2 regions of the Methylobacterium sp. XJLW genome follow, and region 2 is predicted to be linked to the other one. Evidence: predicted binding sites of a transcription regulator. Region 2 holds the regulator's gene; the other holds the start of a gene.

Region 1 (5,679 bases), 470 kb from region 2:
GGCAAGGCCGGGGAGGTGATCGGGCAGGCCGCCGGGCGGGCCGCCCGGCCGGGATCCGGACCGGAATCCGGCTTCGAACCGGCCCGCGGCTGGCCCGAACCGGCGCCCCGCGGCTCGAATCACCGCCCGGCCGGGCGGATATGCGGACGGCACCCGGCAGAAACTGCCGCGCCGGCCTGCGATCGGGCCGGTCCGAACCGCCTGCCTCGTCCCGTCGGGCTCGCGGATTTGCGCGTCCCCGGAGGGGCCGATCCTCCGGGGCCGCGCGTCCCGCCCGTCCCGTGTGGGGGAGGGCCCGCGGCCGGCCCTGTCGCCGGTGCGTCCGACGCCGCAGCTTACCCGGAAGGTTTGGCGCGCTACTCGGCGGCGCGGCCTCGGCGCGCGGGCGCCGCGGGGCGCCGCTCCAGCACCTCGCGCAGGAACCGGCCGGTATGGCTGGCCTTGGAGCGGGCGATCTCTTCCGGCGTGCCCTGCGCCACGACCCGGCCGCCGCCGTCGCCGCCCTCGGGACCCATGTCGATCACCCAGTCGGCGGTCTTGATCACTTCGAGGTTGTGCTCGATCACCACCACGGTGTTGCCCTGGTCGACCAGCTCGTGGAGCACCTCCATGAGCTTGGCGACGTCGTGGAAGTGCAGGCCGGTGGTCGGCTCGTCGAGGATGTAGAGGGTGCGCCCCGTGGCGCGCTTCGACAGCTCCTTGGAGAGCTTCACCCGCTGCGCCTCGCCCCCCGACAGGGTCGTGGCCTGCTGACCGACATGGACGTAGTGCAGGCCGACCCGCTTCAGGGTCTCGAGCTTGTCGCGGATCGCCGGCACCGCCTTGAACAGCTCGGCCGCCTCCTCGACGGTGGAATCGAGCACGTCGGCGATGGACTTGGCCCGGTACTTCACCTCCAGGGTCTCGCGGTCGTAGCGCTTGCCCTTGCAGACGTCGCAGGTGACGTAGACGTCGGGCAGGAAGTGCATCTCGATCTTGATGACGCCGTCGCCCGAGCAGGCCTCGCAGCGCCCGCCCTTCACGTTGAACGAGAAGCGCCCCGGCTGGTAGCCCCGCGCCTTGGCCTCGGGGAGGCCCGCGAACCAGTCGCGGATCGGCGTGAAGGCGCCGATATAGGTGGCGGGGTTCGAGCGCGGCGTGCGCCCGATCGGCGACTGGTCGATGTCGATGACCTTGTCGAGGTGCTCCAGCCCCTCCAGCCGTCCGTAGGGGGCCGGGTGCTCCAGGGCGCCGTTCAGCTTCTTGGCGATCGCCTTGTAGAGGGTGTCGATCACCAGGGTGGACTTGCCGCCCCCCGAGACGCCGGTGATGCAGGTGAAGGTGCCGAGCGGGATCTCGACATCGACATCCTTCAGATTGTTGCCCCGGGCGCCGAACAGGCCGAGCTTGCCCTTGCGGCCTTTTCGGCGCGCGGTGGGCGTCCGGACTGCCATCTCGCCCGTGAGGTATTTCGCGGTGAGCGAGGCCGGGTTGGCCAGGACCTCGGCGGGCGTCCCCTGGGCGATGATCTCGCCGCCATGGATACCGGCGCCCGGGCCGACATCGACCACGTAATCGGCCTGCAGGATCGCGTCCTCGTCGTGCTCGACCACGATCACCGAATTGCCGAGGTCGCGCAGGCGCTTGAGCGTGCCGAGCAGCCGCTCGTTGTCGCGCTGGTGCAGGCCGATCGACGGCTCGTCCAGGACGTAGAGCACGCCGGTGAGGCCGGAGCCGATCTGCGAGGCCAGCCGGATGCGCTGGCTCTCGCCGCCCGAGAGGGAGCCGGAGCCGCGGGCGAGCGTCAGGTATTCGAGGCCGACATCCACCAGGAAGCTCAGCCGGTCGCGGATTTCCTTGAGAATTCTGACCGCGATGGCGTTCTGCTTCGCCGTCAGCTTCTCCGGCAGCTCCGAGAACCAGCGATGCGCCTCACTGACTGAGAGGGCCGTGACATCGGCAATGTCGGCCATGGCGACCTTCACGGCGAGCGCCTCGGGCTTCAGCCGCTTGCCGCCGCAGGCGGCGCAGGGCGTCTCGCTCATGAAGCGCCCGATCTCCTCCCGGACGGCGTCCGAGTCGCTCTCCTTGTAGCGGCGCTCCAGGTTCGGGATCACGCCCTCGAAGGGCTTGTTGACCGTGTACTTGCGCAACCCGTCGTCGTAGGCGAAGCGGATCGCCTGCTTGCCCGAGCCGTAGAGCACGATGGCACGGGCCGTCTCCGACAGGCTCTGCCACGGGACGCTGGTCTTGAAGCCGAAATGCTCGGCCAGCGCCTCCAGGGTCTGCCCGTAATAGGGCGAGGTCGATTTCGCCCAGGGGCCGACGGCGCCGCGCTTCAGGCTCAAGCCGGGGTCCGAGATCACCAGCTCGGGGTCGATCCGCATCTCGTGGCCGATGCCGCTGCAGGTCGGGCAGGCGCCGAACGGGTTGTTGAACGAGAACAGCCGGGGCTCGATCTCCGCGATGGTGAAGCCCGAGACCGGGCAGGCGAAGCGCGACGAGAAGGTGATGGTCCGGGGCGTCTCGCCCTCGGGGGCATCCGCGAACACGACCTCCGCGATGCCATCGGCCAGCTCCAGGGCCGTCTCGAAGGACTCGGCCAGCCGCGAGCCGATATCGGCCCGGACCACGATGCGGTCGACCACCACGTCGATGTCGTGCTTGAACTTCTTGTCGAGCTTGGGCACGTCGTCGATGGCGTAGTATTCGCCGTTCACGCGCAGGCGCTGGAAGCCCTTCTTCTGGTACTCGGCGATTTCCTTGCGGTACTCGCCCTTGCGACCGCGGACCACGGGGGCCAGCAGGTAGAGCCGGGTCTTCTCCGGCAGTTCCAGCACCCGGTCGACCATCTGCTGGACGGTCTGGCTCTCGATCGGCAGGCCGGTGGCGGGCGAGTAGGGAATGCCGACCCGCGCCCAGAGCAGGCGCATGTAGTCGTAGATCTCGGTGACCGTCCCGACGGTGGAGCGGGGGTTCTTGGAGGTGGTCTTCTGCTCGATCGAGATCGCCGGCGACAGCCCGTCGATCTGGTCGACGTCGGGCTTGGACATCATCTCCAGGAACTGGCGGGCATAGGCCGAGAGCGACTCGACGTAGCGGCGCTGCCCCTCGGCGTAGATCGTGTCGAAGGCCAGCGACGACTTGCCCGAGCCCGACAGCCCGGTGAACACCACGAGCTTGTCCCGGGGGATCGTCAGGTCGACGTTCTTGAGGTTGTGCTCCCGGGCCCCCCGGACCGCGATGACCCGCCGGTCATGGGCGCTCGCCGGCGCGGCGTCGAACAGGGCCGCCAGCTTGGCGTCGATCGCGGCCTCGGCAGCCGCCCCAGGGCGGGCGGGCTTTTCGGACTTCGCGCGGGCCGGCTTGGGCTGCGGGGCCGGGGCGGCGGTGGCGGCTTTCGGAGCCTTGGACGCCGTCTGCGCGGCGGCTGTCGGGGCAGCTTGGGCGGCGCCGGCGCGGCTTGCGGCACGACTTCCAGCTTGGGCTTTGGCCATGAGGGCGGCGGTCTTTCGAGGCGTCGACGCAGTCGGATCGGATCCGGATCGGATTCGCGCGCGGGCCAGCCGCCGCTCCGACACATGTCGAGCCCGAGGGGGCCGACGGCAAGGTGGGGCCGGCGGGACGCAGGTCCGTCATGCGCCGCCCTTGCTAGAACGAAACGCGTACGGCGGCAACCGCTCGGCGAACGAGCCGCCGCCCTTGCGCGCGCGGCAAAGCGTTCCGGCAGCGCCCGAGCGGGCGTCCAACCGGTCGTCCGAGCGGGCGCGCGAGGGCGCCTGCGAGGAACCGGGCGAGTCGCCGACGCATGGGGCCGCCGGTGTCCCCTCCGGGCGCGCGGCACGGCGCGCGCGACGACGGCCCGGTGTTGCACCGCGGGAACCGAGGCCCCACGTCGCCGGGATCCACCCTCGGACTCGACTCCATCGACAGGTGCCGATGCCAGCGCTCGACCTGACCGACCCGGTCGCCCTCGGCGGGGCGGGGGACCGGAATGCGGCCCGCGGACAGAGCGTGTCCACGCGGCTGCTGTTCCTGATCGTGGGCATCGCCAACGCCACCTGGGCGCCCCTGGTGCCGCTGGTGCAGGACCGCGCCGGCCTCGACGCGGCGGGGCTCGGCCTGCTGCTCCTCACCTTCGGCATCGGCTCGATCCTGGCGATGCCGAGCGCCGGGGCGGCGGCTTCGCGGCTCGGTTTCCGGCCGGTCCTGCTCGCCGGCACGCTGGCGATCGGCCTCGCCCTGCCGGTGCTGGCCGTGGGCGATGGGCTCGTGGAGCTCACCCTGGCGCTGGTGCTGTTCGGCGCCGGGATGGGGGCGGTGGACTGCGTCATGAACCTGCAGGCCGTCGTGGTGGAGCACGCCAGCGGGCGCCCGATGATGTCGGGCTTCCACGGCCTCTACAGTCTCGGCTGCATCCTGGGGGCGCTGATCGCCAGCGGCCTGCTGGCGGCCGGGCTCGGCGCGGGCTGGAGCGTGCTGCTCCTGGTCGCCGGGATCGCGGCCCTGTTCGCGGCCGCCTGGCCCGGGATCCTGCCGGCGGAGCGGGCAGGGGGGAGCGGAGTCCCCGCCTTCGCGCGCCCCCGGGGCATCGTGCTGGTGCTGGGCCTGCTCTGCTTCGTGGTGTTCCTCACCGAGGGCTCGGCCCTCGACTGGAGCGCGGTGTTCCTGATCCAGCAGCGAGGCCTCGATCCGGCCTGGGCGGCGCTCGGCTACGCGGCCTTCTCGGTGACGATGACGGCCGGGCGCCTTGCCGGCGATCGGGTCGTGGCCCGGCTCGGGCGGCGGCCCGTGGTGGTCTTCGGCGGCCTCCTGGCGGCCGCCGGACTCGCGCTCTCGGTCCTGGTCCCGGCCTGGGAGGCGGCCCTCGCCGGCTACGCCCTGGTCGGGGCGGGCTGCGCCAACATCGTCCCGGTCCTGTTCACGGCGGCCGGCCGCCAGACCGCGATGCCCGCGCGCGTGGCGGTGCCGGCGGTGACGACGCTCGGCTATGCCGGGGTGCTGGCGGGCCCGGCGCTGATCGGCTTCGCCGCGCAGGCTTTGGGCCTGTCCGCCGCGCTCCTGCTCGTGGCGGCCCTGCTCCTCGCCGTGGCGGCGGCCGGGCGGTCCCTGCCGGTGTGAGGCTCACGCCTCGGCGTTGCGCGCCATGAAGGTGGCGGGGCTGCCGTCCTCTGGGTTCACGAAGACGATGTCGGTGGGCGCCCGCCGGGGGGTGTCGATCGCGAGGAACACCACCTTTTCCGCGGGATCGATCTCCGGCATGGCGTGGACCGTGCCCTTCTCGAAGACCAGGAGCTGACCGGGGCCGAATGCGGTCGCGGCGGCCGGGTCGCCCAGCCAGACCGTGCCCCGGCCCGACAGGCAGTAGAGATACTCGTCGCAGGTGGCGTGGTAGTGCGGCGGAGTCGGCCGGTAGACCCGGAACACCCGGGCGCTCGCCGCCTCCCGGTCGGTCAGATAGGTGTCGACCAGGAGGGTCTGGGCGCTGCCGGGCAGCGCCGCCGCCAGCGCCGCCACGTCGAAGATGCCGGTCCCCGCCGCGTCCGCCATCGCCTCCGCCTCCGCCTCCGACATCACGTCCTCCTCACTCCGAAGACCGTCGCGCACGATCCTGTCCTCGGCCCGCCCGCTCTCGATCGGCGCCGGGGCGCGCCGCGGGCTCGCGGCGTCGATCCCCCCGTCATGCTCACCCAGGGTGGT
Region 2 (5,679 bases):
CAGGGAGTGCGGCCGGCCGGTCACGTCGCCGAACCCCCAGGCCAGCGCCAGGGCCACGACGTTGAGCGCCACGAAGGCCGCCGCGATGATGCCCACCCCGAACACCACCTGCCCGAGCCACGGCCCCAGGGCCGGCGTGAAGGCGCCCGCGAGATCGCCGACGGTCTCCAGCCCCTTCGCGCTGCCCTGCCCGGCCTTGCCGATCGTGGCGGCGGCGGCGACGAGGATCGCGCCCATCACGCATTGCGAGACCACCGCACCCACGAGTGTGTCGAGCCGCGAGCGCCGCGCGTGCTCCCAGCCCAGGCCCTTATCGACGATCGCCGACTGCTGGTAGAAGATCATCCACGGCATGATCACCGCGCCGATATTGGCCGCGATCAGCACCCGGAACTGGCCGTCGCCCAGCGGCATGTGCCCGAAGGAGGCGACGATCTCGGGCAGGTTCGGCCGCGCCGCGACGGCGAGCCCGACGAAGACCAGCTCGAACAGGCCGACCACGATCGCCACGACCTCGACGCGCCGGTAGCTCCCGGTGAAGACGAGCCCCAGGAGCAGGCAGGCCGGCAGGCCGAGGCTCACGAGCCGCGGCACCCCGAACAGGTCCCCGATGCCGGCGATGCCGGAGAATTCCGTGACGATGGCGCCGATGCCGGCGACCACGAGGCCGCCGTACGAGATCCAGGCCCAGGCCGGCCCGTAGCGCTCCCGGATCAGCGCGCCGTGGCCGCGTCCGGTGGCGGTCCCGAGTCGCACCGTCAGCTCCTGGACGACGTACAGGATTGGCACCAGCAGGATCTGGAGGAGCAGGAGCGAATAGCCCCAGCGCGCCCCGCTCTGGGCCGCCGTGATGAGGCTTCCGACATCCGTATCGGCCAGCATCACCACGAGTCCGGGGCCTGCGGCCTTGAGGTAAGCGGACAGGCGAGGCAGGGAAGCGCTGGGCACGGCTCGGGAACAGTCCCGCGCACGGCCGGTTCCGGCGGGCGCCTGCGGCGTTTTCCCGGGGCAGGCGGGAGGGACATGTGATGGCGGAGAGCACGGATCGGGGCTCCGGCTGGAGCCTGCAGGCGACCGCCGTGCCCGACGGGGTGCGCCTGGAACTCGCCCTGGCCGACCTCGGCGGCGCGCCGGTCACCGCCGCGATCGTTCTCGACCGGGCGGAAGCCCGGGCCTTCGCCCGCGCCCTGCTCGCCGCCGCCGGCGACGCGGCGGAACGGACCTTCCCGAAGCCGGGCGCCTGACGGCGCGCCGCCGGTCGGTCAGCGGGCGAGACCGGGATTGCGGCCCGGCAGGCGGGGGACCACGGTGCCGCGCTTCTCGATCGGCGTGTCGCAGGCGTAGGCGAACTCGGTCTTCAGCGGATCGAACACGGTCTCGCCGGTGATCCGGCAATCCTCGCGCACGGTCTCGTCGAGATAGGCCCGGGCGGCGGTGCGGAAGCGCTTCACCCGGGTGGCGTTCGGCTCCGGATCGATCCGGGCCTCGCTCAGGTTGCAGCCGGTATATTCGCGCAGGGCGTTCGAGACGATCAGCATCCGGCGCATCTGCCGGTTGTCGTAGACCTCGTAGGGCTCCTTGCAGCCGATCGTCACCACCTGGGGGGTGAGCGCCACGTAGTTCCGCGAGATGTAGGAGAACCCGGTGGTGCAGCCGGCGAGGCCGAGGGCGGCGAGGCCGAGGGGCAGCAGAGCTGCGGGTCGTCGCATCCTCGTCATCCCAAGAGGGTCCCAGCCCGCGGCCCGGATCCGCCGCCTTCCCGGCGGGGCGCCGCGGTGCATTGAAACGGCTCCGCTTGCGCCGTCAATGCGTTTCTCGACCTTGCTCCCGCGAGCGCGGAGCGACGCGCCAAGCGTAGCGGTGCCGCCCTTGCGGAACACTTGCGGAACGTTTAACCTGTTCGTGATTTGTTTCAGAGACCGTCACGGGGCGGTCTGCCAAGCCGCGAGTCCCCCTTCGATGCTCACGCGCAAGCAGCTGGACCTCCTGCGTTTCATCCAGAGCCGGATGCAGGAATGCGGCGTCCCGCCGTCCTTCGACGAGATGAAGGACGCCCTCGACCTCAAGTCGAAATCCGGCATCCACCGGCTGATCACGGCCCTGGAGGAGCGCGGCTTCCTCCGGCGCCTGCCGAATCGGGCGCGCGCCATCGAGGTGATCCGCATTCCCGAGAGCCTGAGCCAGACGGTCCCATCTTCGGCCCCATCTTCGGCCCCGGCCGAGCCGCGCCGTTTCACCCCGAGCGTGGTCGAGGGCGGCAAGTCCAAGCAGCCGCCGGCCCCGGCCAGCACGCGGATGATCGATGACGCCGGTCGTGCCATTTCGATCCCGGTGATGGGCCGGATCGCCGCCGGTACGCCGGTCTCGGCGATCCAGAACCAAAGCCATGCCATCACCCTGTCGCCGGATTTCGTGGCCGGCGGCGAGCACTACGCCCTGGAGGTGCGCGGCGACTCGATGGTCGAGGCCGGCATCCTCGACGGCGACCTCGTGGTGATCCGCAAGCAGGACACGGCCAATACCGGCGACATCATCGTGGCGCTGATCGACGACGAGGAGGCGACGCTCAAGCGTCTGCGCCGCCGCGGCTCCTCGATCGCCCTGGAGGCCGCCAACCCGGCCTACGAGACGCGCGTCCTCGGGCCCGACCGGGTCCGGATCCAGGGCCGCCTCGTCAGCCTCGTCCGCCGCTACTGAAGCGGCTCGGCCGGCGCGTCGCCGGGGGCGAAGTCCCCGCCCGACGCATCGGTTTCCGGAGGCGTTGTCGCCCCGTCGTCAGAGGCGCGGGCCTCCGCGGAGGGCGCGGTGACCAATTGTGGCGGTCCCGGCCCGTGTCCCGAGCGTGGTCGCCAGGGCACGGCGCGGCCATCGGCCCGGGCGTGATGGGCGACGAAGCTCTCGCCATCGGACCTGAGGGCGACGGCGCCCTGGGCGGCCAGGACGCGCCGGTCGATCACCAGGGGGCCGGTGCAGGTCGGTGGGGCCACGAGGCCCGTGATCAGCACCGCGGCGCGGGCGCAATCCTCCGGGAAGGCCCGCCGGTCCCGGACCAGGGCGACCGCCCGTCCGTCCGGCAGGCGCGCGGTGCATCCGAGCCGATCACAGCGGCCGCTGCCCGATCGGACGATCAGTGCCCCGGCTCCCCGTCCGTCGCCGTCCGCCTTCAGCCATTGTTCGAGGACGAAGCCGGACGGGCTGCCGAGGGCCGCGAGCCGTCCGTCCGGCCCCCGCACCGCGGCCCCCGCACCCTGCCGATCGACATAGAGGTCGTAGCGGTCGGGTCGGGCCGCGACGACGAGTCCGAGCAGGATCGGCGGCACGGCGAGCCAGCGCAGGCGGGAGGCCGGTAACGTCGCGAGCAGCAGGCCCGCGGTCAGCAGGAACAGCGCCGCGGTGCCGAAGGCCGGTACGACCACGATGGCCCGCTCGAACCCGGCGATCCAATGGGAGACGGCGAGCATGCCCCCCACCGCCTGACCCATCAGCCACCAGATCGGGCGGTCGAGGGCGAAGGGATAGGCGAGGATCCCGATCACCGCGGAGGGCATCACCACGAGGGAGACGAGCGGCAGGGTCAGGGCGTTGCCGACGAGGCCGAAGGGCTGGATCGTCTGGAAATGGTAGGTGGCGAAGGGCGCGGTCGCGACCTGCGCCACCAGGGTCGTGGCCAGGGTCCCGGTGACCGCCGAGAGGCCGCTGCCGACGAGCCGACCGAGCCGGCCCGCCCCGGGGCGCACGAACAGCCGCCCGTCGATCAGCCGTGCGCAGGCGATCAGCCCGGCCACGGCGCCGAAGGACATCTGGAAGCTCGGGCCGAGCAGGCCCTCCGGCTCCCGGGCCAGGGCGATCAGCGCCGCGAGGGCGAGGTTGCGCATCGACAGGGCGGGCCGGTCCACCAGGATCGCGCCCAGCATGATCAGGGTCATGATCAGCGAGCGTTCGGCGGCGATGTCCCAGCCCGAAAAGGCGCAGTAGGCGGTGACGCCGACCATGGCGAAGCCGGCCGCGATCTTCTTGATCGGCCAGAGGAGCGCGCAATGGGGGACCAGCGCGAGGAGCGCCCGCACCAGCCAGAACACCACGCCGGCGGCCAGCACCATGTGGAGGCCCGAGATCGACACCCTGTTGGGAAGGTTGGCCGGCGGGTAAGCGACCGCTCCGTCGACATCCGCTGGGCGCCACCGCTTCAGCCAACCGGCCTTCAGGTTGTCCGGCAGTGCTCCTGCCAGCGTGGACGTTACGCCTTGGACGGCAGAGCTAAGTGGGTGTCGGAGTTCCGCCGCGGCCGTCGCCAGTCAAGTCACCCCTTGCATGGCCGCGAGGATTGCGTACCACCTAGGATTATGCCGCTTGCTCTGTTGCGGCGGAGGATTGGCATGTCCGAGTTCGACCAAGTCCCATTCGGTGCGGAGGAGTTCGCCGACAACCCCGAGCCGCGTTGCCCATGCCTACTCCTGCTGGACACGTCTCATTCGATGCGCGGCCGGCCCATCGCTGAGCTTAACAACGGTCTCGTGGCGTTCAAGGATGAGCTGGCCGCCGACACACTGGCGATGAAGCGGGTCGAGATCGCGGTGGTGACCTTCGGGCCCGTCTCGGTCCTGAGCGAATTCCAGACGCCGGACATGTTCACCCCGCCCAACCTGGAAACGACCGGCGACACGCCGATGGGCGCGGCCATCGAACGCGGCGTCGAGATGATCCGTCGGCGCAAGGACGCATACCGGGCCAACGGCATCTCCTACTATCGCCCCTGGGTGTTCCTGTTCACCGATGGCGGGCCGACCGACAGTTACTCCCGCGCCGCGCAACTCGTTCGCGAGGGCGAGGAGACGAAGGCCTTCTCGTTCTTCGCCGTTGGCTTGGAGGGGGCGAACATGGACGTCCTCGCGAGCATCTCCAGCCGCCAGCCGCTCAAGTTGAGCGGCCTCCGCTTCCGGGAGCTCTTCTCCTGGCTTTCCTCGTCGTTGAGCGGGGTCTCACGCTCGCAGGTCGGGCAGACCGTCCCGCTGGCCGCCCCTACCGGATGGGCCGAGGTGTGAGCGACGACGGTCACCCGTGGCGCTTCGCCTTCGCTGTCTCCGAGGGAACGTCGCACGCCTCGTCGAACACACCCTGTCAGGACCAGGCCTTGTGCCGGGCGATCAACACGGCCGGAGGTGACGTGCTGATCGGGGTCGTCTGCGACGGCGCCGGGAGCGCTGCCCATGCGGAGGTCGGGGCATGGCTCGCCGCCCAGACGATGGCGGAGTTGGTCGAGCTGCATTTCGAGGAAGGCGGCAGCATGGCCGACGTGGACCTGGCATGCGGCCGAGCCTGGGTCGCCCGGGTGGCCGATACGTTGACCCGGCACGCCGCCGCGGAGGGCCGTGCGGTCAGGGATTACGCCTGTACGCTGCTGACCGCCATCGTCGGGACGACGGGGGCGGCCTTCATCCAGGTGGGCGATGGCGCCATCGTCATATCCCGAGGTGAGGAGGAGGACTGGTCCTACGTGTTCTGGCCGCAGCACGGCGAGTTCGCCAACACCACGAACTTCGTCATCTCGCACGATGCGACCGACGCGCTCGAATTCGCCTACGTGCCCGAACGCCTTCAGGAGGTATCCTTGTTCTCGGACGGCCTGGAGAACCTCGTCTTGCACCACGCGACCAGGACGGTGTTCGAACCCTTCTTCCG

What was found. Region 2 encodes LexA, which represses DNA repair genes until DNA is damaged. Its sites were predicted from a motif close to TGTTCNNNNTGTGTTCNG; they were not measured.
Region 1: a site for LexA is predicted at 3,632-3,649, ahead of uvrA (excinuclease ABC subunit UvrA). Genes of this name have one in related genera too.

Annotation. Positions count from the first base shown of each region.
Region 1 covers NZ_CP016429.1:5,076,747-5,082,425, forward strand. The annotation lists gene uvrA (excinuclease ABC subunit UvrA) at 357-3,476, opposite strand; gene A3862_RS23455 (MFS transporter) at 3,919-5,100, shown strand; gene A3862_RS23460 (cupin domain-containing protein) at 5,104-5,529, opposite strand.
Region 2 covers NZ_CP016429.1:4,607,043-4,612,721, reverse strand. The annotation lists gene A3862_RS21350 (NRAMP family divalent metal transporter) at 1-948, opposite strand, end outside; gene A3862_RS21345 (hypothetical protein) at 1,029-1,244, shown strand; gene A3862_RS21340 (hypothetical protein) at 1,263-1,709, opposite strand; gene lexA (transcriptional repressor LexA) at 1,960-2,697, shown strand; partial or broken gene A3862_RS21330 (ComEC/Rec2 family competence protein) at 2,691-4,124, opposite strand; gene A3862_RS21325 (vWA domain-containing protein) at 4,377-5,042, shown strand; gene A3862_RS21320 (PP2C family serine/threonine-protein phosphatase) at 5,039-5,679, shown strand, end outside.